DNA from 3 places in the Dyella sp. 2HG41-7 genome. Region 3 is predicted to be linked to each of the others. Evidence: predicted binding sites of a transcription regulator. Region 3 holds the regulator's gene; each other region holds the start of a gene.
What was found. Region 3 encodes HrcA, which represses chaperone genes, less so after heat shock. Its sites were predicted from a motif close to TTNGCACTCNNNNNNNNNGAGTGCNAA; they were not measured.
Positions count from the first base shown of each region.

Region 1: a site for HrcA is predicted at 4,877-4,903, ahead of L0U79_RS00335 (co-chaperone GroES). Genes of this name have one in related genera too.
Region 2: a site for HrcA is predicted at 3,838-3,864, ahead of rpoH (RNA polymerase sigma factor RpoH). Genes of this name have one in related genera too.

Region 1 is NZ_JAJEJV010000003.1:70,763-78,687, reverse strand. It holds gene L0U79_RS00365 (glutathione binding-like protein) at 1-515, opposite strand, end outside; gene L0U79_RS00360 (PLP-dependent aminotransferase family protein) at 624-2,075, shown strand; gene L0U79_RS00355 (TlpA disulfide reductase family protein) at 2,182-3,198, shown strand; gene L0U79_RS00350 (cupin domain-containing protein) at 3,222-3,650, shown strand; gene cutA (divalent-cation tolerance protein CutA) at 3,614-3,943, opposite strand; gene L0U79_RS00340 (class II aldolase/adducin family protein) at 3,964-4,623, opposite strand; gene L0U79_RS00335 (co-chaperone GroES) at 4,979-5,272, shown strand; gene groL (chaperonin GroEL) at 5,389-7,032, shown strand; gene L0U79_RS00325 (YjgN family protein) at 7,210-7,925, shown strand, end outside.
Region 2 is NZ_JAJEJV010000004.1:901,547-909,471, reverse strand. It holds gene L0U79_RS05515 (efflux RND transporter permease subunit) at 1-465, opposite strand, end outside; gene L0U79_RS05510 (HAMP domain-containing sensor histidine kinase) at 792-2,195, opposite strand; gene L0U79_RS05505 (response regulator transcription factor) at 2,188-2,862, opposite strand; gene rpoH (RNA polymerase sigma factor RpoH) at 2,950-3,807, opposite strand; gene L0U79_RS05495 (pirin-like C-terminal cupin domain-containing protein) at 4,006-4,887, opposite strand; gene ung (uracil-DNA glycosylase) at 4,991-5,701, opposite strand; gene L0U79_RS05485 (response regulator) at 5,801-6,649, opposite strand; gene ftsX (permease-like cell division protein FtsX) at 6,858-7,835, opposite strand; gene ftsE (cell division ATP-binding protein FtsE) at 7,832-7,925, opposite strand, start outside.
Region 3 is NZ_JAJEJV010000004.1:2,308,315-2,316,239, reverse strand. It holds gene dnaJ (molecular chaperone DnaJ) at 1-221, opposite strand, end outside; gene L0U79_RS11815 (TMEM175 family protein) at 218-796, opposite strand; gene dnaK (molecular chaperone DnaK) at 862-2,793, opposite strand; gene grpE (nucleotide exchange factor GrpE) at 2,913-3,449, opposite strand; gene hrcA (heat-inducible transcriptional repressor HrcA) at 3,532-4,587, opposite strand; gene recN (DNA repair protein RecN) at 4,751-6,421, shown strand; gene L0U79_RS11790 (response regulator transcription factor) at 6,574-7,209, opposite strand; gene L0U79_RS11785 (MASE1 domain-containing protein) at 7,253-7,925, shown strand, end outside.

The sequences.
Region 1 (7,925 bases), on a different contig from region 3:
TGCGGAACGATCCATGGGTAACAGGCGATATCGGCAATCGAGAATTCGCCGGCGATAAACGCGCGGTCGGCCAGCTGGTGGTCGAGCACGCCGTAAAGGCGTGCGGTCTCGCGCGTATAGCGGTCGATGGCGTATGGCACTTTCTCCGGCGCGTACACATTGAAGTGCCCGATCTGTCCGGCCATCGGTCCCAGGCCCGCCATTTGCCAGAACAGCCACTGCAGCACCTCGGCGCGACCGTGAATCTCCTTGGGAATCAAACGCCCGATCTTTTCCGCCAGATAAAGCAAGATCGCGCCGGATTCGAAGAGCTTCACGGGCTCGCCGCCGCCGACCGGATCGTGATCGACGATCGCCGGGATCTTGTTGTTCGGCGAAATAGCCAGGAATGCCGGATCGAACTGCTCGCCCTTGCTGAGGCTGATCGGCATCACGCGATACGGCAGCTGCGCTTCTTCCAGGAAGAGCTTGGCCTTCAGGCCGTTTGGGGTGGCAGCGAAATAGAGGTCGATCATGACGGGCGGCTCCGATGAGGCGATGGCGTCATCCTAGGTGGCTAGCTGGTCTTGCAAAAGGACCACATTAAGACAAATCTACAGGTCCAGTTGGATAGGAGCTCCGACATGGACCACCCCTTCGAATTTCCGCTGGCTTTGCCCGAGCGCGGCTCTCGCCAGCGCCTCGCGGCACTGCATGGCCAATTGCGCGCCGCGATTTTGGATGGGCGATTGAAGCCAGGACTTCGTCTGCCGGCGACACGCGCGCTGGCCGACGCCTTGCAGGTGTCGCGCAATACCGTGGTCGCGGCGTACGACCTTTTGTTGGGCGAGGGCTATATCGAAGCGCGACGCGGCGCCGGCAACTTTGTCGCCAATTTGGCGTTGCGTCGGGATATTCATCGCCCCAAAGTCGCCGCCACATCGTTCGATCGACGGTTGGCGCCGTATTGGCGAAATCTTGCCGATGCGCCGGCGCCGATGCCTGGCAAATTCGCCTACGACTTTCGCCTCGGCATTCCCGACAGCCAACCGTTTCCGTACGACATTTGGCGGCGACTGTCGGCGCGCGCGCTGCGGCAGCAATCCAGGGCCGCGCCGCTTTACGACCTGGCGCAAGGGCGGCCCGCGCTGCGCGAAGCCATCGCACAACATATTTCGTTCGCACGCGCGGTGTCGTGCGAGCCCGACGATGTGATCGTCACCAGCGGCGCGCAGCAAGCGTTCGATCTGCTGGCGCGCGTGCTAGTGACGCCGGGCGAAACCGTGGTCGCGGTGGAAGATCCCGGCTATCCGCCCTTGCGCGCGGTTTTTCTCGCAGCCGGCGCGCGCGTTGTCGGTGTGCCGGTGGATGAAGAAGGATTGATCGTCGAGCAACTGCCGCCCGACGCCAACGTGATCTACGTAACGCCATCGCATCAGTTTCCTTTGGGCGTGGTGATGTCGCCGCGTCGCCGCGTCGCTTTGTTGGAATTTGCGCGTGCGCGCGGCGCGCTGGTGATCGAAGACGATTACGACAGCGAGTTTCGCTACAGCGGGCGCCCGCTGGATGCGCTGCAGACGCTCGATCGCAACGACACCGTGTGTTATGTCGGCACGTTTTCCAAATGCCTGTTTCCGACCTTGCGACTCGGTTACGCGGTGGTGCCTTCGTGGCTGCGCGCGGCGTTCGTCAACGCCAAGCATCAAACCGATTGGCACGGCGATGTGCTGGCGCAAGATACGCTCGCCGCGTTTATCGCCGAAGGCCATCTCGTGCGCCACGTGCGGCATATGCGCAAGGTATACGCCGAGCGGCGCGATGCCTTGCTCGATGCGATAACGCGACACGCCAAAGAGCGTTTGCGGCCATGGCCTTCCGACGCGGGCTTGCATTTGGCGGCGAATCTTTTCGCATCGAAGGACGCCACGACCTTGCATGCGCGAGCAGCCGAACACGGCATCAACCTGGAATCGTTGAACGGTTATGCGATGGATCGCGCATCGTCGAACGGCGTCGCGTTCGGCTTAGGCATGATCGAGGTGCCGCGGATCGACGAGGCCGTGCGCAAAGTGGTGAAGCTGATCGACGCCCGCTAGCGCGCTTCAACGTTTGCGGTGGACTCCATGAATTACCGCAAAGTGGCTCTTACGAGGAGCCAATCGTTTCGGGAGCATGTTCGCACCCCCAGTCAAGGAATCGAACGTGCGCGTCATAGCCTTCCTTTTATCGATGCTGTTCTTGATGTTGAGCGGATCGCTGCGCGCCGAAACCGGCGATCAGCATGCGCAAGCGGCTGCACGTGGTTTAGTCGGTACGCCAGCGCCCAGGCTTGTGCTGAAGACCATCGACGGTCAAACCATCGACTTGGCCAGCTACTACGGCAAGAAAGCCGTGTACCTGGAATTCTGGGCCACTTGGTGTGTGCCGTGCCGCCAACAGATGCCGCATCTTAAGCAGGTGTACGAGCATGCGGGAAAAGATTTGGTGGTGATCGCGATCGATGTCGGTTTCGACGATACGGTGAAAGACGTACGCCGTTACCGCAGCCAGATGGGTCTGAAGATGCCAATCGTGTTCGACGACGGTTCTATCGGCGAGGCGTTTCATTTGCGCGTGACGCCGCAGCATGTGGTGATCGGTCGCGACGGTCGCATCGCGTTTCTCGGTCACGAAGCGAATGACAAGCTGGACGCGGCGTTGTTGGCGGCGCGCACGTCGGCGCCCGCAAATACGGTCGCGCGCGCAGCAGCCAATAATGCGAGCGATGAGGCAAGCACCACGCTGCCGGACCTCTCGATTCCCACCGTATCGGGCGCCGATTTTCCGCTGCGCACAGATGCCGGCAAAGGTCGTCCCACGGTGCTGGTGTTTATGTCGCCGTGGTGCGAAACCTATCTCGCGCAGAGTCGCCCTGCGGTTGCGGAGAGTTGCCGCGCCGTGCGCGAGCAAGTCACCGCGTTGTCGCAAGACGATCGCGTGCGCTGGCTGGGCGTTTCTTCGCGATTGTGGGCAGGCAAGGACGATCTGCTTGCGTATCAGCGCGACCATCATCTGACGATGCCGCTGGCGCTGGACGAATCCGGCACACTGTTTCGCCGCTACCGCGTGACGCATGTGCCCACGCTGCTGGTGTTCGACGCACAAGGGCGCGTCGTGCGACGCATCGAAGGCGTCGATCCGAAACTGGGCGACGAATTGAAGACGTTGTCGTCGAAGTAGGCGCGTTCGATGGAGGTGTGTTTATGCGTTGTGTAACGGCTCTCGCATTATTCGTAGCGATTGGATGGGCAGGCGGCATTGCGGCAGCGGAAGAGCACGCGCTGCTATCGTCGCCGCTCGCCGCCACGCACGATCGCCAACTGAGCGCAGTCACCGTGACTTACGCGCCGGGGCAATTTTCCGCTCCGCATCGGCACGGCGGCGATGCGTTCGTGTATGTGCTGAGCGGCCATATTCGAAGTCGGATCGAAGGTGGCGCGCTGCACGTGTATGGCCCCGGCGACAGCTGGTTCGAGCCGGCCGGGGCGCATCACGTCATGAGCGGCAACGCGAGCGACGTCGAGTCCGCAACGATGCTAGTGGTGTTTGTCGCGCCACCGGATGCAACGCTTACGGTGGGGGATCGAAAGCCCGATCAATCTTCGCCGGCCGCGCGCACCCACTCTAAATAAGCGGCATGGCCGCGCTCCACCGGCACGGCGATCAATTCGGGCAATTCGTACGGATGCAACGCCAGCACGCGTTCCTTCAACGCTTCGAAACGCGACGCGGTGGTTTTGATCAGCAACAGTTCTTCCGTGTCAGTGGTGACTTCGCCTTTCCACCGATACGTCGATTGGATGCCGGGAATGCGATTTACGCACGCCGCGAGCGATTCGTTGACCAAGGCTTCGGCCAGATGCGTCGCGCTCGCGACATTCGGACACGTGCAATAGCAGAGCAGAACATGGTCGGGAGCAGACATAGAAAGCCTCGTCGACGCGCTTAGGTGGAAGAAGCGTTGCGCGCCATCAAACCGTAATTGCCGAATTTTTCCAGCACATCGCCCACTTCCTTATCGCTCAACATGGCGGGTTTGCCGATTTGCAGCGCCAACGTGTACTGATGCGCGAGCGTTTCCACTTCGATCGCGCGCCACATCGCTTGTTCCATGTTGGCGCCGGTGGCGATCATGCCGTGATTGGCCATCAGGCACGCGAGCCGTCCATCCAGCGCGCGCACCACGGCATTGGAGAGTTCCTGCGTGCCGTAGGTGAAATATTCCGAGCAGCGAATCGAATCGCCGCCGCCGACGGCGATCATGTAATGCGCGGCGGGGATATCCATGCGGCACATCGCCAACGCCGTGCTGTACGGCGGATGCGCGTGCACGATCGCGCCCGCGTCGGCGCGCGCTGCGTAGATATCGCGATGGAATCGCCACTCGCTGGACGGACGGCGCGGGTGTTCGTATCGACCCTCCATATCCACGAACACCACGTCGTCCGGCGCGACCTCGCCGTAGGGCATCCCGCTGGGCGTGATCAGGAATCCGCCGCCGAAGCGGATGCTCAGGTTGCCGGAGGTGCCCTGGCTCAAGCCGGACGGGGTCAATTTCAAACCGTTGGCGACGATTTTCTCGCGAAGCGAGCGCTCGTTACTCACTGCCGATAGCCTTGTTGTTGGCGCAATACGTAATCGTTGACGTTCTCGCAGCCGGTGTCGATAGGGAATATCCCGTCGCCCCGGCTTTCCTCGCTCCTCAAACCCGGGCATACCCATGTGCCCTCACCGCGTGCGCCGGGGCGACGATCTAAAAATTGCTTCTATCCGAACCCTTGAAAGCCGCCAGCCCACCCCTATTCATCTCTTCAGAGTTCGACCGGCCCTGTACCCAGGGTTTTTTTGGAGGCTAAAATTGGCACTCGTGTTTCCCGAGTGCTAACAGGCGCCTGCCAGAGGCCGGCCTCGGGGTCGCCCACTATTTTCTCTAACCTCAAGCCATAGCTGGAGTTTTCTCATGAGCAAACTGCGTCCGCTGCACGATCGCGTCATCGTCAAGCGTCTGGAAGAGGAGCGTGTCTCCGCCGGCGGCATCGTCATCCCCGATAGCGCAACCGAAAAGCAGACCCGCGGCAAGGTCATCGCCGCCGGTGAAGGCCGCATCCTGGAAGACGGCAAGGTGCGCCCGATGTCGGTCAAGGCCGGCGAAGTGGTGCTGTTCGGCAAGTACGCCGGCCAGGAAATCAAGATCGACGGCGAAGAGCTGGTCTTCCTGAAGGAAGACGACATTGTGGCGGTGATCGAGGGCTGATTCGGTGGCGATTGGTGTTGACGTCAAAGACTCGCACCTCGTCGCCTTTGGCTCCTTCCGCAGTTTTTTCGCAAGATTTTCCGTATTTAATTTAATTTTTTTGAGGCAAAAAAATTATGGCCGCTAAAGAAGTCCGCTTCGGCGAAGACAGCCGCGCACGCATCCTCAAGGGCGTGAACACCCTCGCAAATGCCGTGAAGGTCACCCTGGGTCCCAAGGGCCGCAACGTCGTGCTCCAGAAGAGCTTCGGCGCTCCGACCGTCACCAAGGACGGCGTGTCCGTCGCCAAGGAAATCGAACTGGCCGACGCCTACGAGAACATGGGCGCCCAGATCGTCAAGGAAGCCGCGTCCAAGACCTCCGACACCGCCGGTGACGGCACCACCACCGCGACCGTGCTGGCCCAGGCGTTCGTGCGCGAAGGCCTGAAGGCCGTGGCCGCCGGCATGAATCCGATGGATCTCAAGCGCGGTATCGACAAGGCCGTCATCGCCGCCGTGGAAGAGCTGAAGAAGCTCTCCAAGCCCACCGCTGACGACAAGGCTATCGCCCAGGTCGGCACCATCTCCGCCAACTCCGACGTCGCCGTGGGCGACATCATCGCCACCGCGATGAAGAAGGTCGGCAAGGAAGGCGTGATCACGGTTGAAGAAGGTTCGGGTCTGGAGAACGAACTCGACGTCGTGGAAGGCATGCAGTTCGACCGCGGCTACCTGTCGCCGTACTTCATCAACAACCAGCAGAGCCAGCAGGTCGAGCTGGATGACCCGTTCATCCTGCTGTACGACAAAAAGATCTCCAACGTGCGCGAAATGCTGCCGATCCTCGAAGGCGTCGCCAAGGCCGGCAAGCCGCTGCTGATCGTCGCCGAAGAAGTGGAAGGTGAAGCGCTGGCCACCCTCGTGGTCAACACCATCCGCGGCATCGTCAAGGTTGCAGCCGTGAAGGCGCCGGGCTTCGGCGATCGTCGCAAGGCGATGCTGGAAGACATGGCCATCCTCACCAACGGCCAGGTCATCTCCGAAGAAGTGGGCCTGCAGCTTGAGAAGGCCACCATCCAAGATCTCGGCCGCGCCAAGAAGGTCGTGGTGACCAAGGAAAACACCACCATCATCGACGGCGCTGGCGAAGCGGCGAAGATCCAGTCGCGCATCGGCCAGATCAAGGCGCAGATCGAAGAGACTTCTTCCGACTACGACCGCGAGAAGCTGCAGGAACGCGTGGCCAAGCTGGCCGGCGGCGTTGCTGTGATCAAGGTCGGCGCTGCGACCGAAGTCGAAATGAAGGAAAAGAAGGCACGCGTGGAAGACGCGCTGCACGCCACCCGCGCCGCGGTTGAAGAAGGCGTGGTCCCGGGCGGTGGCGTTGCGCTGATCCGCACGCTGAAGGCCATCGACGGCGTGAAGGGCGACAACGAAGATCAGAACCACGGTATCGCCATCACCCGCCGTGCGCTGGAAGCGCCGCTGCGCGAAATCGTGTTCAACGCCGGCGACGAGCCGTCTGTGATCGTCAACCAGGTCAAGGAAGGCAAGGGTAACTACGGCTACAACGCCGCTACCGGCGAGTTCGGCGACATGATCGAATTCGGCATCCTGGATCCGACCAAGGTCACGCGTTCGGCCCTGCAGTACGCCTCGTCCGTGGCCGGCCTGCTCATCACCACCGAAGCGATGGTGGCCGAGCTGCCGAAGAAAGAAGAGCACAACCATGGCGCCCCGGGCGGCGGTATGGGCGGTATGGGCGGCATGGACTTCTAAGTCCTGCGTTCATCGCGAAGTGTTTGCAGAAAGCCCCGCGCAAGCGGGGCTTTCTTTTTCCCTTTTCGATACCCCGGCCGACGGTTTGTCCCGCCCTGGCAGAGTGCGTTGCGGATCACATTTCGGCGCTACACTCGGCTCACCTCCGGGGGGAGGTCGAAGAGGGGAAATAGGGATATGCATGACGAGACCATGGGCTCGGGCATTTACTTGCCCGAGATCAGCGACACGATCATCGGTCGCTCCGCCGACGTCCACGAGTTCGAATTCCGCGGTAACGCGCGCGATTACTTTCGCATCTGGATCGTCAATGTCGCTTTGAGCATCGTCACGCTCGGTATTTATTCGGCGTGGGCGTCGGTGCGTACGCGACGCTACATGTACGCCAACACGCTGTTCGAAGGATCGCCGTTCGAATATCTCGCGCGACCCATTCCTATTTTGCGCGGGCGGTTGATTGCAGCGATGCTGTTCGCCACCTATGTGATCGCGGGTCACTTTTCCCGTCCGCTGCAGCTGGCCACGATGGGCGTGGTCGGTGTCTTTATGCCGTGGATGGTCGTGAAAGGCTTGATGTTCCGTGCGCGGTATTCGGCGTGGCGCGGTCTGCATTTTCGTTTTATCGCCGATTACGCCGGGGCGTATCAGTGGTATTTGTTGGTGTATCTGTTGATGGCGATTCCGCTCGGATTGTTTGGACTTCTGAAGTCCGTCGGGCATCCGCTCGCTGGCGCGTTGCTGCTGTTTGCGGGGATGTTCGCTTTCTATCCCTGGGTCAAGGGCAATCAGCAGCAATGGATGGCCGAGCACCATTACTTCGGCGGCAAGTCGTTTCGCTTCACCACCGAAATCGGTGCGTACTACCGCATCTATGGCGCTGCGTTCGGCATCGC
Region 2 (7,925 bases), 1.4 Mb from region 3:
GATGGTTTGCTCGCCGAGCTTGGTGCTCGACATCGCCATCTGCAGCACCGGCACGGTGGACGCGTTGTAGTTGATGATCTGTGGCGGCGTGATACCGGGCGGCATCTGCTTGAGCACCGTCTGCGAGATCGAGGTCACCTGCGCGGTCGCCGTGCGCACGTCCACGCCCGGCTGGAAGAAAATCTTGACGACGCCGATGCCCGGCAGCGACTGCGATTCGATGTGCTCGATATCGCTGACGGTCGAGGTAAGCGAGCGCTCGTAGTAGTAGATGACGCGGCCGGACATCGCGCTTGGCGACAAGCCGTTATAGGTCCACACCACGCTGATCACCGGAATACCAATGTTCGGGAAAATATCGGTCGGCGTGCGCATCGCGGCCAAGGGGCCGACGATAAGAATAAACAGCGCAAGGACAACGAAGGTGTAGGGGCGCGCGAGCGCGATTCTGACGAGACCCAACATGCAGCGGCTTCCAGCGACACGGGCTAACGGAGGCTGCATTATCGAAAAACGCCTGCCGTGGCGCCTTTCGCAGGCATGAAGATTGTTTCATAAAAGGGCCGAGCACCGACCGACGGTCATTAATCGGCATGATTGGAATTCGACGATTCCGTTTTTTTGCTCGTCATCCCAGCGAAAGCTGGGATCCAGCGACTTAACAAAGGGCCAAAGGCACTGGGTCCCAGCTTTCGCTGGGATGACGCTGAGGCGACTTGAAAAATCCCGACCGGGCGTGCGCGTGGAAAGTCGGGAGACTTCAGGCCCTGTATCGGTGTGCGATAGGCGATCTAAGCGGTCGAATGCGAAGACTGCAGACGGCATTGCATACTGATCGATGTGCCCTCATTGCCATCCCCGATGGACAACCCGAAGTCGTGCAGCTTGGCGATGGCCGCGACGATGCTAAGCCCCAGCCCGTGACCCGGCACATCGCGCCCCGCATCACCACGATAGAACCGCTGCCAGATGACCTGCCGCTGCGCTTCGGGGATGCCAGGACCGCTGTCGATCACTTCCAGAAGCGCGGACTCTGCATCGACGCGCACCGCGCTCAGCGACACGCGACCGCCCGAGGGCGTGAATTTGATCGCGTTGCTGACCAGATTTCCCAGCGCCTCGAACAGCAGATCGGGGTCCGCCTGCACGATCAGATCTGGATCGATCTGCAACGCGAATTGCAGTTGCTGGTCCTCTGCCAGTGGCGCATACAGTTCGTGCACGTGCTGCAGCGTCTGGCCCAGATCAACTGCGACGAAGCCTTCGCGCCGGCGCCGATCTTCCAACTCCGAAATGCGCAGCAGCGCGCGGAAGCGTGCGAGCACTTCATCGATGTCGCTGACGCATTGTTCGATCAACGCGGCGTGCGGATCGTCTTCCTTCATTTGCTGTTGCACGCGGTACAACTGCGAACGCAAACGCGTCAACGGCGTGCGCAGATCATGCGCGATGTTGTCGCAGACGCCCTTCACTTCGCCCATCAATCGCTCGATCTGGTCGAGCATGTTGTTGACGATGGCGGCGAGTCGGTCCAGTTCGTCGCCGCGTTCGCCCACCGGCAGGCGACGATGCAAATCGCCCTGCACGATCAATTGCGTGGCCGATTCGATCTGCCGAATGCGCCGACGCGGTGCGCGATTGAGGATCAAACCACCGATCAAACCGGGCACCAAAGTAAAGGAAAGCCCCCACCACAACGCGTGCAAAATGATGCCGCCCACGCGCGCGGCAATGCGCGTGGCATGCGCGAGCACGAGTATTTGGCCGTTGTCGAGGCGTGTCGCGATCACTGAAAGTGTGGGCGTTTGCGGCGCGAACGGGCCGCTCTCCACATTTTCGGTGGACATGCGCACGGTGACCATATCGGGCTTGAGGCCCTCGGGTATCTGCAACACATCGCCGTACAGCCACTTGCCGTGCGCGTCGAACAAACCCCACGCGTTGTAGTTGGTTTGCTCGAGCACCATGTAGTCGTTCAACGCCACCAGCATGTGGTCTTCGTTCAAGCTGCGCAGATAACCAATTTGCTGCTTGAGCTGCGTATCCGTGCGGTTTTCCAGATAGTGCCGCGCTTCCCAATAAATGGACCCCAGCAGCACCGTGCCCCAGATGACGAAGAACACGCCGTAGGCAAGCAGCAAACGCGAGGTGGTGGCGCGCCAGTGAATTCCGAGATTTTGGGTGGGATTAGCCAAGTCGATATCCCGATCCGCGCATGGTGCGAATCAACGACGGTTCGCCTTCGTTGTCGACCTTGCGACGCAAACGCGCGATGTGCACGTCGATCAGATTGGTGCCGGGATCGAAGCGCAATCCCCACACGCTTTCGAAAATCATCGCGCGCGTTAGCACTTGGCCCGGGTAGCGCATCAGGAATTCCAGCAGACGATATTCGGTGGGCAGCAACGTCAATTCGCGACTTCCACGGCGCGCCGTGCGCGTGATGATGTCCAGTTCCAGATCGGCGACGCGCAGCTTGGTTTGCGAAGGTTGTTCCTGGCGATGCCGACGCAACAGCACTTCGATGCGCGCCGCCATTTCGTCCGGTGCAAACGGCTTGGTGAGATAGTCGTCGCCACCGGCGCGCAAGCCGCGCACGCGTTCGTCCACGTCACCGAGCGCGCTGATCATCAGCACCGGCGTGGTGATGCCGCGTTCGCGCAATTGCTTTACCAGCGTGAGGCCGTCCATGCCCGGCAGCATCAAGTCCAGGGTGATGGCGTCGTAATGTGGTTCCTGGGCGCGCTGGAAACCCTGCGCGCCATCGTGCACGCGGTCGGCGCTGATGCCATGCGCGGCCAGCTCCAGCACGATTTCGCGTGCGGTGATCTCGTCGTCTTCGATGACCAGGATGTGAGGCATGGGCGTCCGCGTTGAATTTCACGCGGGACTTAAACACAAAACGGCCTCCGCGAGGGAGGCCGTCGTGATTGCCGTGTCAGTACGGCTTCAGGCTGCGAACAAACCGCGCATCTTTTTCATGGCGTTGGCTTCGACCTGGCGGATGCGTTCGGCGGAGACACCGTATTCATCGGCAAGATCTTGCAGCGTGGCCTTTTCCTCGTTGAGCCAACGACGCTGGATGATGTCGCGCGAACGCTGGTCCAGCTTTTGAAGTGCGGACGACAGCGTTTCCAGCTGGTTGTCGGACTGGTCGGCGTCAGCCACGTTTTCGTACGGATCGGCGCCTTCGTCGATCAGAAACGCTTCCGGTGCCGGCTTGGCATCCTCTTCCGCATCGGCCGGGGCTTCGAAGCCGATATCGCGACCGGACAGACGCGATTCCATTTCGCGTACGGTGGCTTCCGGCACGCCAAGGTCCTTGGCGACCGTGCGCACTTCTTCGGCATTCATCCAGCCCAGGCGCTTCTTGCTCTTGCGCAGGTTGAAGAACAGCTTGCGCTGCGCCTTGGTGGTAGCCACCTTGACGATGCGCCAGTTGCGCAGGATGAACTCGTGCATTTCCGCGCGAATCCAGTGCACGGCGAAACTGACCAGGCGCACGCCCTGGTCGGGGTCGAAACGCTTGACCGCCTTCATCAGGCCAATGTTGCCTTCCTGAATTAGGTCGGACAGCTGCAAACCGTACCCGTTGTAACCGCGAGCCACATGCACCACGAAACGCAGGTGCGACATCACCAGCTTGCGGGCCGAGGCGAGATCGGCATCTTCATGATATCGACGCGACAGATCCTGCTCTTCCTCTTGGCTGAGCACGGGAATGCGATGGACGGCCGAAATATAGGCATCCAGACTGCCGACGACGCTAGGAACCGGCAGATTGGCCGTTACCAAGGCTTGGGACATGTTGGAACCTCCAGAGATATGGGGTTGAGCTTAGCACTCGGATACTTAGAGTGCTAAAGGCACCGATGAGTTCCGGCGCCTTTTGTGTACTAAATAGTACACGAATACCCCGGGCATGTCCATCCCGGATGGGTGCCCCAAAGCCGGAGTTCAAGCATGACTTGTGGCCGGTTAAAGGCTGGGCTGACGCCGCTTGATTCAAGTGAACGGGCGCACCGTACCGAACTTTCCGGCCTGAAAATCTCGAACGGTCTGCTCCATCTCCTCAATGCTGGTCATCACGAAAGGACCGTACTGAACCACCGGTTCGTGAATGGCCGGGCCAGCAATGACCACGAAACGGACCTCGCCGCCTGGCGACCCCAATACAAGCACTCCGGGCTGATCGGCGGATACGGCCACTGCTTGACCCGGGACCAAGGTGACCTTCGCTTCACCGGCGATATCACGCACGGAAAGACTGCCGGTACGCGCATAAACCCAAGCATTCCAGGCGGCTTGGAGGGGGAGTCGCGTTGTCGCGCCATCGGCTAGCCAACCGTCCAGGATGAGAATCGGCTCTGGGGTTATCAGCGGACTTGTCTTGCCCTCCAAGGAGCCCGCCAACACACGCAGCCGGAGGCCCTCGACCTCCACAACCGGGACATCTTGCGGCCGCAGCAGCATGGTGGCGGGCGCCATCTGCTTTAACCGTTGAGATAGATTGACAAAGAGCTGCAAGCCATTCAGGCGCGGGTTATCGCCTTCGGGTTGCTGGGTATGCACGACGCCGCGACCAGCCAGCGTCCAATGCAGGCCACCGGGTTCGATCCTGTGATCGTTGTGGACGCTGTCGTGACTGCTCATCCAGCCCTGCGTGTCCTCAAATAACACCGTTACGGCCGACATGCCTGCATGGGGGTGCACTTCGAAGGTAGGGCCCGTCATAACGAAGTGATCAACCAATACCAGCGGACTCATCGCTTCGCCGAAATCCGTGTGACGAAACTGCCGGATGTCGCAATGCGCGCCTACCGGATGCGGCTCGGGGGCGACTGGATTCGTAAAATGCAGGCTGTTCATTGAGGTGGATGTATTCATGGCCATGCTCCTCACCAGAGTTCCTGTGCATTCCGGATGGCCGCAGTCACCGTGCCGATGACTCCGCCATACCAAAGGGTCGGTCACAGCGAAACAATTGTAGTTATTCGTCGCGCAGCTGAGCTCGAAGCGGCAGCGACCAGTCGATGGGCGGTTGCCCCTGTTCCTGCAGGTAACGGTTGGCACTCGAAAAGTGTCCACAACCGATAAACCCTCGATGCGCCGACAAGGGCGAGGGGTGCACCGACTTCAGGACCGCGTGGCGGGAGGTGTCGATAAGCTGCCCTTTGCGCTGGGCGTAAGAGCCCCAGAGCATGAAGACGATCCCCTCGCGCTCCCGATTGAGCGCATCGATCGCCGCGTCGGTGAAACCTTCCCACCCTTTGCCCTGATGCGAGGCGGCCTGGCTCTGCTCCACGGTAAGCACCGCGTTGAGCAACAGCACCCCGCGATCCGCCCAGGGTGTCAGGCAGCCGTGGTCAGGCGGCGAATAACCGAGATCGCGCTGGATCTCTTTGAAGATGTTCACCAGCGACGGCGGCGCCGGCACGCCGGGGCGCACCGAGAAACACAAACCATGCGCCTGCCCCGGGCCGTGATACGGATCCTGCCCGAGTATCACGACGCGCACGGCCTCGAACGGTGTGTGCTGAAACGCGTTGAAAATCTCGGGGCCCGGCGGATAAATCACTTTGCCGGCACGTTTCTCCGCGCGGAGAAATTCGGACAGCGTGCGCATCTCAGGTCGCTGCAAATAATCGCCGATGCGACTTTTCCAGGACGGTTCGAGTTTGACGCGTTCTTCTTCGCTCATCGGGGCTGCGTGTTGATCGTTAGCCATCCCCGAATCATAACGATTAGGTCGGCCACGCGTATGCGCACCGCGCCGACGCGACACGTCAGCCGAGAGCGATCAGATTGCTCCGGCGCTATCGCGTCCGCGCAGATGTTGCGCCACGCGCAACTGGAACAGCAGCTTGGTCACCAGCAGTTTTTCTTCGACGGGCTTCTCGACCAGATCGTTGGCGCCCGCGCGAATCAACGCGGCCTGATTGTCCGGGTTCTCGTCGCCCGTCATCACCAGCACCGGTAACTTGCCTTTGCCGTAGCCAAAATCGAGACGGATGAATTTCAGCAAATCGCCGCCGGTCAATTCGCCTTTGAGGCTCACGTCGGTGAGCACCAGATCGGCGCCGACCGTACCTTGCGCGCGCTCGGATTCGAGCAAGGCCAGTGCGTCTTCCACGCTGACCACGTGACGCACGGTGAGCCCGATTTTTTCCAGCATGCGGCGCGTCGCCAGCGCCACCACGCGGCTGTCTTCCACGTACAGCACCACGCCTTCGGCGGCGCTTTCCGGGCGCACGTAACCGCGGATGAATTCCGCCAGCGCTTGGAAACCGAGCGATTTGTCGAAGTAATCGGTGACGTGTTCGCCCAAGGCGCGTCGATGCAGACGATCATCCACATCGCCGGACACCACCACGATCGGCACATAAACTTGCGGCGCGGATTCGCGCACGTAGCGCGCCAGTTCCAAACCGTCCATATCGGGTAGGCGCAGCGAGATCGTAATGAAATCGAACACGCCGTTTTCGAGCAGCCGATGCGCTTCCGCACCCGAGCCGCAACCGACGACCTCGGCCTGCGGCAATTCCGCTTGCAGGACGCGCGAAATCAGCTGGCGAACCACCTTGGAACCGTCGACCACCAGCACACGCGGCGCGGTGCTCAGATCACGGCTGCTGATGCTTGAACTCATCAAAAACCCCACCGTCCCGGTTTTGCGTGGCTTCCGTGCTCCATGTCGTCAAGCGCCCCCTGCGCCTGTAGGCACACATTCTATCCGGTTGTGAGGAAACAGCCGCGTTACGAGCCGGCCATCGACCACATCGCTATGGTGAATCAGACAGGCAACGGGCTGTGCGAACGGCTTCACCGCTCGCCACATTCGTACGTGGGCGGGCGATTTACGCCGCCTTACGCAATTGCCAGGCGCTCACCAAGCGTGCGCCCAGCCAACCCAGGAAAGCCGCAGCGACGGGAACGCTCAACAACAGCCACGGCGGCAAGCCGCCAGCCTGGAATTTCCCTTCGTAGACCTGACTAAGCCGAGCCACCGGTTCGGCCAAGGCAAATTCGATGGCGATCGCCAACCCCACCGCCAGGATGCCGCTGAAGAGGCCATACCAGACGCCCGCATAGAGATAGGGACGCCGCACGAACGCGCGGCTGGCGCCTATCAGCTTCAGCACGCCGATTTCCTCGGCGCGGCTGGTGATATCCACGCGCACCGTATTACCGACCACCAGCAGAACCGCCAGCGCAAACAGCGCCGCCAGAATCATCACAGCGCGATTGCCCACACCGAGCAAAGCGTCGAGTCGCTCACGCCAGGTGCCGCTGTCCTGGACCATATCGACGCCTTGCATACCGCGCACATCGTCCACGAGATGACTGACCGCATCGGCGGAAACGCCATCTTGCGGTTGCACCTGAAGCACGAACGGCAGCGGATTGTCGTCGAGCGCGTGCAGCGCATCGGAAAATCCTTGCATCTTGCTCAATTCGTCCATGCCCTGTTGCGGCGATTTCACCGTCACGCTGGCGACGCCGTCGTGCTGCTGGATCTGCTTGGCCAGCATCTGCGCATTGCCAGCGACTTGATCGGGCTTCAGGAAGACATTCACGACCTGATTGCGTCCCAGCGCATCGCCGAGCGTTTGCACGTTCGAAAGCAGCATGTAGAACGCCAGCGGCAACGCCAACGCCAGGCCCATCACCGCGACGGTGAGCAAGGTTCCGACGGGCTTGGATGCGAGGCGACGCAAACTCGCGCCAGCGCTCCAGCTGTGATGCTCGCGCCAGCTCGAAACCGGGCGACGATGACTGCGTTCGCTGCGCACAGGTGCGGGCGTCGGCGTTTGCGTGTCGGTCGATGCGCTCATAGCACCTCCTCCGCGGAAACGTCCGCCACGAGGCGACCGTGATCGAGCACGACCACGCGCTTCCTCATGCGTTTGATCAAGGGCAGATCG
Region 3 (7,925 bases):
AACGCGGCGTGGCCGTACTGGTCGTACATCGAGCGCTTTTCCGGATCGGAAAGCACTTCGTAGGCCTCTTTGGCCTCTTTGAATTTTTCTTGCGCGTGCGGATCGTCGGGGCAGCGGTCGGGGTGATATTTCATCGCCAACCGGCGGAACGATTTTTTCAGTTCCGCATCGCCGATCGATCGATCGACACCTAGAATTTCGTAATAGTCACGCTTGCTCATTTCAAGATCCGCGATTCGATGCGCCGATCGGGAATGAACCAGATCGCTGCCACCGTGGCGTAAAGAACACACGACACCCACGGCGCCACGAACGCCAGCACGATGCCAATCAGGTATATGGCGATGGCGACCTTGCCTTTCCAGTCGCCGCCCACCGCTTGCGCCAGCAATGAGGATTCTCCGCCGTTAGCGCCGATGAGACTGGCTTGAAACGGCGCCCAGGCGACGGCGCTCATCAATAATACAAAGCCGTAGACCGCCACAGGAAGCTGCGCGAAGTGATTTTCGCCCATCCAGCCGGTGGTGACCGGCGTCAGCGACAACCAGAACAGCAAATGGAGATTGGCCCAAAGCACGCTGCCGTTCACTTTCTCGGCGGCATGCAGGAAGTGATGGTGGTTGTTCCAGTAAATGCCTACGTAAACGAAACTCATCACGTAGCTCACGAACACTGGCCACTGCGGAATCAAGACGTCCCAGCTGTCACCGTGCGGCACCTTCAGTTCCAGCACCATGATGGTAATGATGATGGCCAACACGCCATCACTGAAGGCTTCGAGCCGCCCCTTTTCCATCGCCTCCCCTCCTAAAAACGACGAGCGCCTTGGATAAGGCGCTCGTCTTCATACTGCTTGGTTTATTACGACTTGCCGTCGTTCTTCACCTCGGTGAATTCGGCATCGACCACGTCGTCCGGCTGGGCGGAACCGCCCGGGCCAGGGCCGTGCTGCGGACCGGCATCGGCAGCCGGACCACCCGACTGTGCGGCGGCATACAGCGATTGCGCCACCTGCTCCAACTTCTGGATCTTGGCTTCGATGGCGTCCTTGTCGTCGCCGTCTTTCACCTTTTCCAGATCGGACAGCGCGCCTTCGATCGAGCTCAGCTGTTCGCCCGGCACCTTGCCGCCGTGTTCCTTCAGCGCGCTGCGCGTGGCGTGCACCAGCTGATCGGCCTTGTTGCGCGTGCCCACGAGCTCGTGGAACTTGCGGTCATCTTCCTTGTGGGTTTCGGCGTCGGCAACCATGCGCTGGATTTCTTCATCCGACAGACCGGAACCGGCCTTGATCTCGATGCGCTGTTCTTTGCCGGTCTTTTTGTCCTTGGCCGACACGTGCAGGATGCCGTTTGCGTCGATGTCGAAGGTCACTTCGATCTGCGGCATGCCGCGCGGTGCGGCCTCGATGCCGGCCAGATCGAACTTGCCCAGCGACTTGTTGCCGCTGGCGCGATCGCGTTCGCCCTGCAGCACGTGCACGGTCACGGCGGTCTGATTGTCGTCGGCGGTGGAGAACACCTGCGAGGCCTTGGTCGGCACCGTGGTGTTCTTTTCGATCAGCTTGGTCATCACGCCGCCCATCGTTTCGATACCCAGCGACAGCGGGGTCACGTCGAGCAGCAGCACGTCCTTCACCGAACCGCCCAGCACGCCGCCCTGAATCGCGGCGCCCACCGCGACGGCTTCATCCGGGTTCACGTCTTTGCGTGGCTCTTTGCCGAAGAAATCCTTCACGGATTCCTGCACCTTCGGCATGCGGGTCTGACCGCCAACCAGGATCACTTCGCTGATGTCCGAAACGCGCAGACCGGCATCGTTCAACGCCGTGCGGCACGGTTCGATGGTGCGCTTGACCAGGTCTTCCACCAGCGCTTCGAGCTTCGCGCGGGTCAGCTTGATGTTGAGATGCTTCGGACCCGACGCATCCGCCGTCACGTACGGCAGGTTCACTTCGGTCTGATGCGAGGACGACAGCTCGATCTTGGCGCGTTCGGCGGCGTCCTTCAGACGCTGCAGCGCGAGCGGATCTTTGCTCAGATCAATGCCCTGGTCTTTCTTGAATTCCTCGATGAGGTAATCGATGACGCGCTTGTCGAAGTCTTCGCCGCCCAGGAACGTATCGCCGTTGGTGGCCAGCACTTCGAACTGCTTCTCGCCGTCGACTTCGGCGATCTCGATGATCGACACGTCGAACGTGCCACCGCCAAGGTCGTACACCGCGATCTTGCGGTCGCCGCCTTTCTTGTCCAGGCCGTAAGCGAGGGCCGCCGCGGTCGGCTCGTTGATGATGCGCTTGACGTCGAGGCCCGCGATGCGGCCGGCGTCTTTCGTCGCCTGGCGCTGGCTGTCGTTGAAGTACGCCGGCACGGTAATCACGGCTTCCGTCACCGGTTCGCCAAGGTAATCCTCGGCGGTCTTCTTCATCTTCATCAGCACTTTTGCGGAGACTTCCGGCGGCGCCATCTTTTTGCCGTCGGAGGTTTCCACCCAGGCGTCGCCGTTGTCGTGCGCAACGATGGCGTACGGCACGATATGCAAATCTTTCTGCACTTCCGCGTCGGTGAACTTGCGGCCGATCAGGCGCTTCACCGCGTAGAAGGTGTTCTTAGGATTGGTAACGCCCTGGCGCTTGGCAGGCGCACCCACCATCACTTCGCCATCCTTCGTAAAGGCCACGATGGACGGGGTCGTGCGGTCACCCTCGGAATTCTCGATGACCCTGGTGGTGCTGCCATCCATGATGGCGACGCACGAGTTGGTCGTGCCCAGGTCGATGCCAATGATCTTGCCCATGATGTGTGCTCCGGAATCTCGTGTGCGGCTCCCTGGCCGCGAATGGTTGTCAGATGGGGTTCGTGTAAAAGGTGTTCAATACCAGTTGAACCCTGCAGTACTGAAATTACAGGCGCCGTTCAGTCGTCCTTGGCGACGGTCACGAGAGCCGGGCGCAGCAAACGATCATTGAGTACATAGCCCTTTTGCAGCACCGTCACGACGGTGCCGGGAGCTTTGCCGGGCGCTTCCACCATGCTCACGGCATGATGGCGCTCGGGATCGAGCGGCTGATCAACGGGATCGACCTGCACCAGACCATTGTTGCCGGCAATGCGCAGCAGCTCTTTCAGCGTAAGGTTCAAGCCTTCACGCACCGCCGACAAGTCGCCGCTTTCCACCGCCAGGCCGCGCTCGAGGCCGTCATAGATGGGCAGCAGATCGTTCAGCAGTTTTTCGTTGGCGAAGCGGCGCGCCTGCTCCAGATCGCGATGCAGACGACGGCGCTGGTTTTCCAGCTCGGCCTTTTCACGCAGCACGGTTTCGCGCAGTTCGTTGTTGCTCGTTTCCAGCTCGGCGACCTTGGTTTTCAGGGCCTCAAGCTGCGCATCGAGCGCAGGGTTCTGTGCGCCCGCTTCGGGCGTCGCGTTCGGCGACTGCGAATCGCTGGTGTGCATGAAATAACTCCAAACATCGTCTAGGGCCGGCATGTGCTGCCGACCGTCAAATATAACGCGGATTTCCCGCCTCCCGAGCGATTTATGAGGTCTTGGCGGCGCGATTCAAGGCGTCGCTGAGCAAAGCCGCCGTAGCCTGCACCACGGGGATCACACGCTCATACGCCATTCGGGTTGGACCGATCACACCAACCGCCCCCAACAGCCGCCCCTGCGCGCCATAGCTCGCGGTGACCACGCTGCAACCGTCGAGGGCGGCGAAACCCGATTCCTCGCCGATAAACAACCGCACGCCCTGCGCTTTGGCGCAGGTCTCCATCAATTGCAGCAGCTCGTTCTTCTTTTGAAAAGCGTCGAACAGCTCGCGCAGGCGATCCAGATTCGCGAGCTCGGCGTACGCCATCAGGTTGGTCTGGCCGCTGACCAGCACGTCTTCGTCTTGCGGCGCGAACGAGGATGCCGCCAGCTCCACCGCCTGAGCCAGCATCTGATGCAATTCGCTGCTCGCCTCGCGCAATTCGCGCAGCAAACGCGCGCGGATTTCGTCGACGCGCAGGCCGACAAAATGTTCGTTGATGTAGTTGGCCGCCTGCTCCAGCTCCCGCACATCCAACGGCTTGGAGAGCTGGATGACGCGGTTCTGCACCTGATTGTCCGAGAACACCAGAATCACCAGGATGCGCGCATCGGGCAGCGGCACGAAATCGATATGGCGCAGCGGGAAGTCCGTTTGCCTGGGCACGGTCACCACGCCGGCGAAATGGGTCATCGCCGAAAGCAGCATCGATGCATTGCCCACCAGATCGCGCGCCGTCGTCGGACCGGGCGGCAGCTCGCGCTGCAAGCGCACCATCTCGTCGCGCGGCAGCGGTTGCAGTTCGATCAGGCTGTCGACGAACAGTCGCAAACCGCGCGGCGTGGGAATACGCCCGGCCGAGGTATGCGGCGACGCGATCAAGCCGGCGTCTTCCAGGTCGGACATGATGTTGCGGATGGTGGCCGGACTCACGTCCAGCCCTGACGACCGCGCCAAGGTGCGCGAGCCCACAGGTTCGCCGTCCGCCAAATACTGCGCGATCAAGGTGCGCAGCAGACGTCGTGCGCGAATATCGAGTTCTTGACCAGGGTGGCGGTTCATGCGCTGTGGCAATCCGTGAGACAGCTAAGAAATAAGGTTTGCCGGGCGAGAATGCAAGAAAGCCGTAACAACGGGAACGGGGACCTGGGAACGCCCGCTTCGCGGCAAGCCAAATGTTCCCTATTCCCCTTTACAATCGCGCCGATCACCAACACGCCGCCCCATGCTCACCTCCCTCTACGTCCGCCATCTCGCCGTCGTTGAAGAAGCCGACATCACCTTCGGCCCGGGTTTGACCGTGGTCAGCGGGGAAACCGGCGCCGGCAAATCCTTGCTAGTAGATGCCCTGATGCTTTTGGCCGGCTCACGCGCCGACAGCAGCATCGTGCGCGCCGGCAGCGATCGCGCCGAGCTGACCGCCGAGTTCGATCTCACCGACCTGCCCGAGGCGCACGACTGGCTGAAGCGCGAGGAACTGGACGAAGACGGCGCCTGCCAGCTCCGCCGCGTGATTCGCGCCGAAGGCAGCTCGCGCGCCTGGATCAACGGACGCCCCGCCACCATCGGCCAGATGGGCGAATTGGCCGCATTGCTGGTTGAAATTCACGGCCAGCACGAGCATCAAGCACTGCTCGAACGCAGTCATCAAATGAACCTGCTCGATGCCTACGCCGAAAACGAAGCGCGCGTGGCGCAGGTGCGCGATCTCGCCCAGCAATGGCGCGAGCTTGGCGCGCGCATCCGCAAACTGAGCGGCGGCGACGATCGCGAACACCGCCTCGAATTGCTGCGGCACGAACTGACCGAACTCGAAAAATGGGCGCTGCCCGCTGCCGAGCTGGCGGATCTGGAAAACAGCCATAAGCGTTTGGCGAACGCGAGCAAGCTGACGGAAGGCATCACCAACGTCGTCGATCTGCTCGATGGCGACAGCGAATTTGCGCTGCGCTCCTCGCTTGGCCGCGCCCATGCTGAATTGGGCCGCCTTGCCGCACTGGACGATCGCCTTGCGCCAATGCTCGAACTGCTCGACAACGCGCAGATCCAACTCAACGAAGCCGCCGACAGCCTCGGCCGCTATGCGCAAGATGTCGACCTCGACCCTGAGCGCTACGCCGAAGTGGACGCGCACCTGACGCGCCTGCACGAACTGTCGCGCAAACATCGCCTGCCCGCGGCCGAACTCGACGACAAACGCATCGCGCTGCAGGCCGAACTGACGGAGTTGGAAAACGCCGGCGACGCGCTCGAACGCCTTGGCACTCAGCGCGCGCAACTGCAACGCGACTACGACAAAGCCGCGGAAGATTTGAGCAAGGCGAGACAAATTGCCGCCAAGCGACTGGGCAAAGAAGTTAGCGCGCTGATGTCCGAACTCGGTATGGCCGGCGGCGTGTTGCAAGTTACGCTGGAACACTCCGACAACAATGAACCCGACCCGCAAGGTCGCGAGCGTTGCGAATTGCTGGTCAGCGCCAACCCCGGACAACCGCCGCGCGCCCTGCGCAAAGTCGCCTCCGGTGGTGAACTGGCGCGCATCAGCCTCGCCATCGAAGTGGCAACGCTCGGTAAAGACACCATCGGCTGCATGGTGTTCGACGAAGTGGACACTGGCATCGGCGGCGCGGTCGCCGAAGTGGTCGGTCAGAAATTGCGCGCGCTTGGCTCGCGTTGCCAAGTGTTGTGCGTGACGCATTTGCCGCAGGTCGCGGCGCAGGGCCATGCGCATCTGCGCGTCAGCAAACATAGCGACGGCGCGTCCACGCAAACGCGTATCGAGACCTTGAACACCGAAGGGCGGCGCGATGAATTGGCGCGCATGCTTGGTGGCGTTGAAATTACGCGCGAAACGCGTGCGCACGCCAAAAAAATGTTGGAGCAAGCCCAGCTCTAACTCCCTCTCCCCTCCGGGGAGAGGGCTGGGGTGAGGGGCCAACCTCGCGCGATGTTGGCGAGTGCGCAACATCAAAAAATCAATTCGTGCAGTTCCCGGCAAGCCCCGCCCCTCACCCTAACCCTCTCCCCGGAGGGGAGAGGGGACTAAAGTCAGGTGCGCGTTTGCAACAACCCTCGTTCGCTGGCGATGCGATAAAGATCGAGTTCCGATCCCGCCCCCAGCTTGCCCATCAAACTTGCGCGATGGATGTACACGGTTTTCTGTCCGATCCCCAATTCGGCGGCGACTTGCTTCGGCGCGCGCCCGGCGGCCAACAGCAAAAACACTTCATGCTCGCGAGCGGTGAGCCGATCAATCGGATCGAGCGTGTCGTTGGGTCGCTCCGCGCGCCGCTGACGCAGGTCGGAACTAAGAAACTGTTCGCCACGCATCACGGCGCGCAAGCCCGCCACCAATTCTTCCGGCGCGACGCCTTTGGTGACGTAACCACTTGCGCCACGCCGCAGCGCTTCGGATACATAAGGCTCGCCGTCATGCATGCTCAGCACCACGATGCGCGTGCCAGCAGCGACACTGCGCAAATGTTCGATCAGCGGCAACCCGCTGCCGTCCGGCAACGACAGATCCAGCGCTACCAGATCGGGCTGGCGCTGGCTGATGGCTTCCACCGCGTCGTCGGCATTGCGGCATTCGGCCACGACCTCCAGGTCCGGCTCCATTTCAATGAGCCGTTTAAACCCTTCGCGGACAATGGCGTGATCGTCGACCAGAACAATACTGTGCATGGCCGCACTGTATCAGTCTGGACGACGGACGGAAGCGGTCCGCATGTACCATCCGCGCATGCGACTCAAATCACCATTGCCCTATCTCCCTTCTGGCCCACTTGTGGGTCTTGCCTATGGCCTGCTTTGGGCATTGCTCTGGCCGACCTCGCAGCCCGACTGGACACTTCAATTCGGCCTGCGCTTCGGCATTCTGTTGTTGTCGCCGTTGCGGTATTGGCCGTGGTTGATTGGCGGTGAGCTGGCCGCCGCGGGGCTTATCGATTATTTGCACGGCTACGCGCTGGGTTGGCGCGAGTTTGTTTACGGCGACCTTCCGCAACCGCTGGTCGTCGCGCTATGCCTTGGGCTGATGCGCCGCGCGAATCTGCGCGCAAGCATGCGCGATCCCGAAGAAGTCTCGCGCCTCTTGCTCGCGGCCGGCTTTACCGGCGTCGCCGCCACCGCCACCGACGCCCTGATGATGGCGGTAGTTCACGAGCTGCCACCCGCTGGTCTGCTGCAAGCACTGGGCGACGAAATGCTCGGCAACTACGTCGGCCTGCTGTTGCTGGTGCCGCCCTTGATCATGCTGTGGCGCGCGCGCCCGTCGAAGCAGGAGATTTCCGAGCTGTTGATGGACGGCTTGCTGGTGATGCTGCCGGCGCTGGTCATCTTGTTGATCCTTACGGAACAGGCCGCACCGCAACGCGAATTCGCCCGCATTCTGTCGTTGG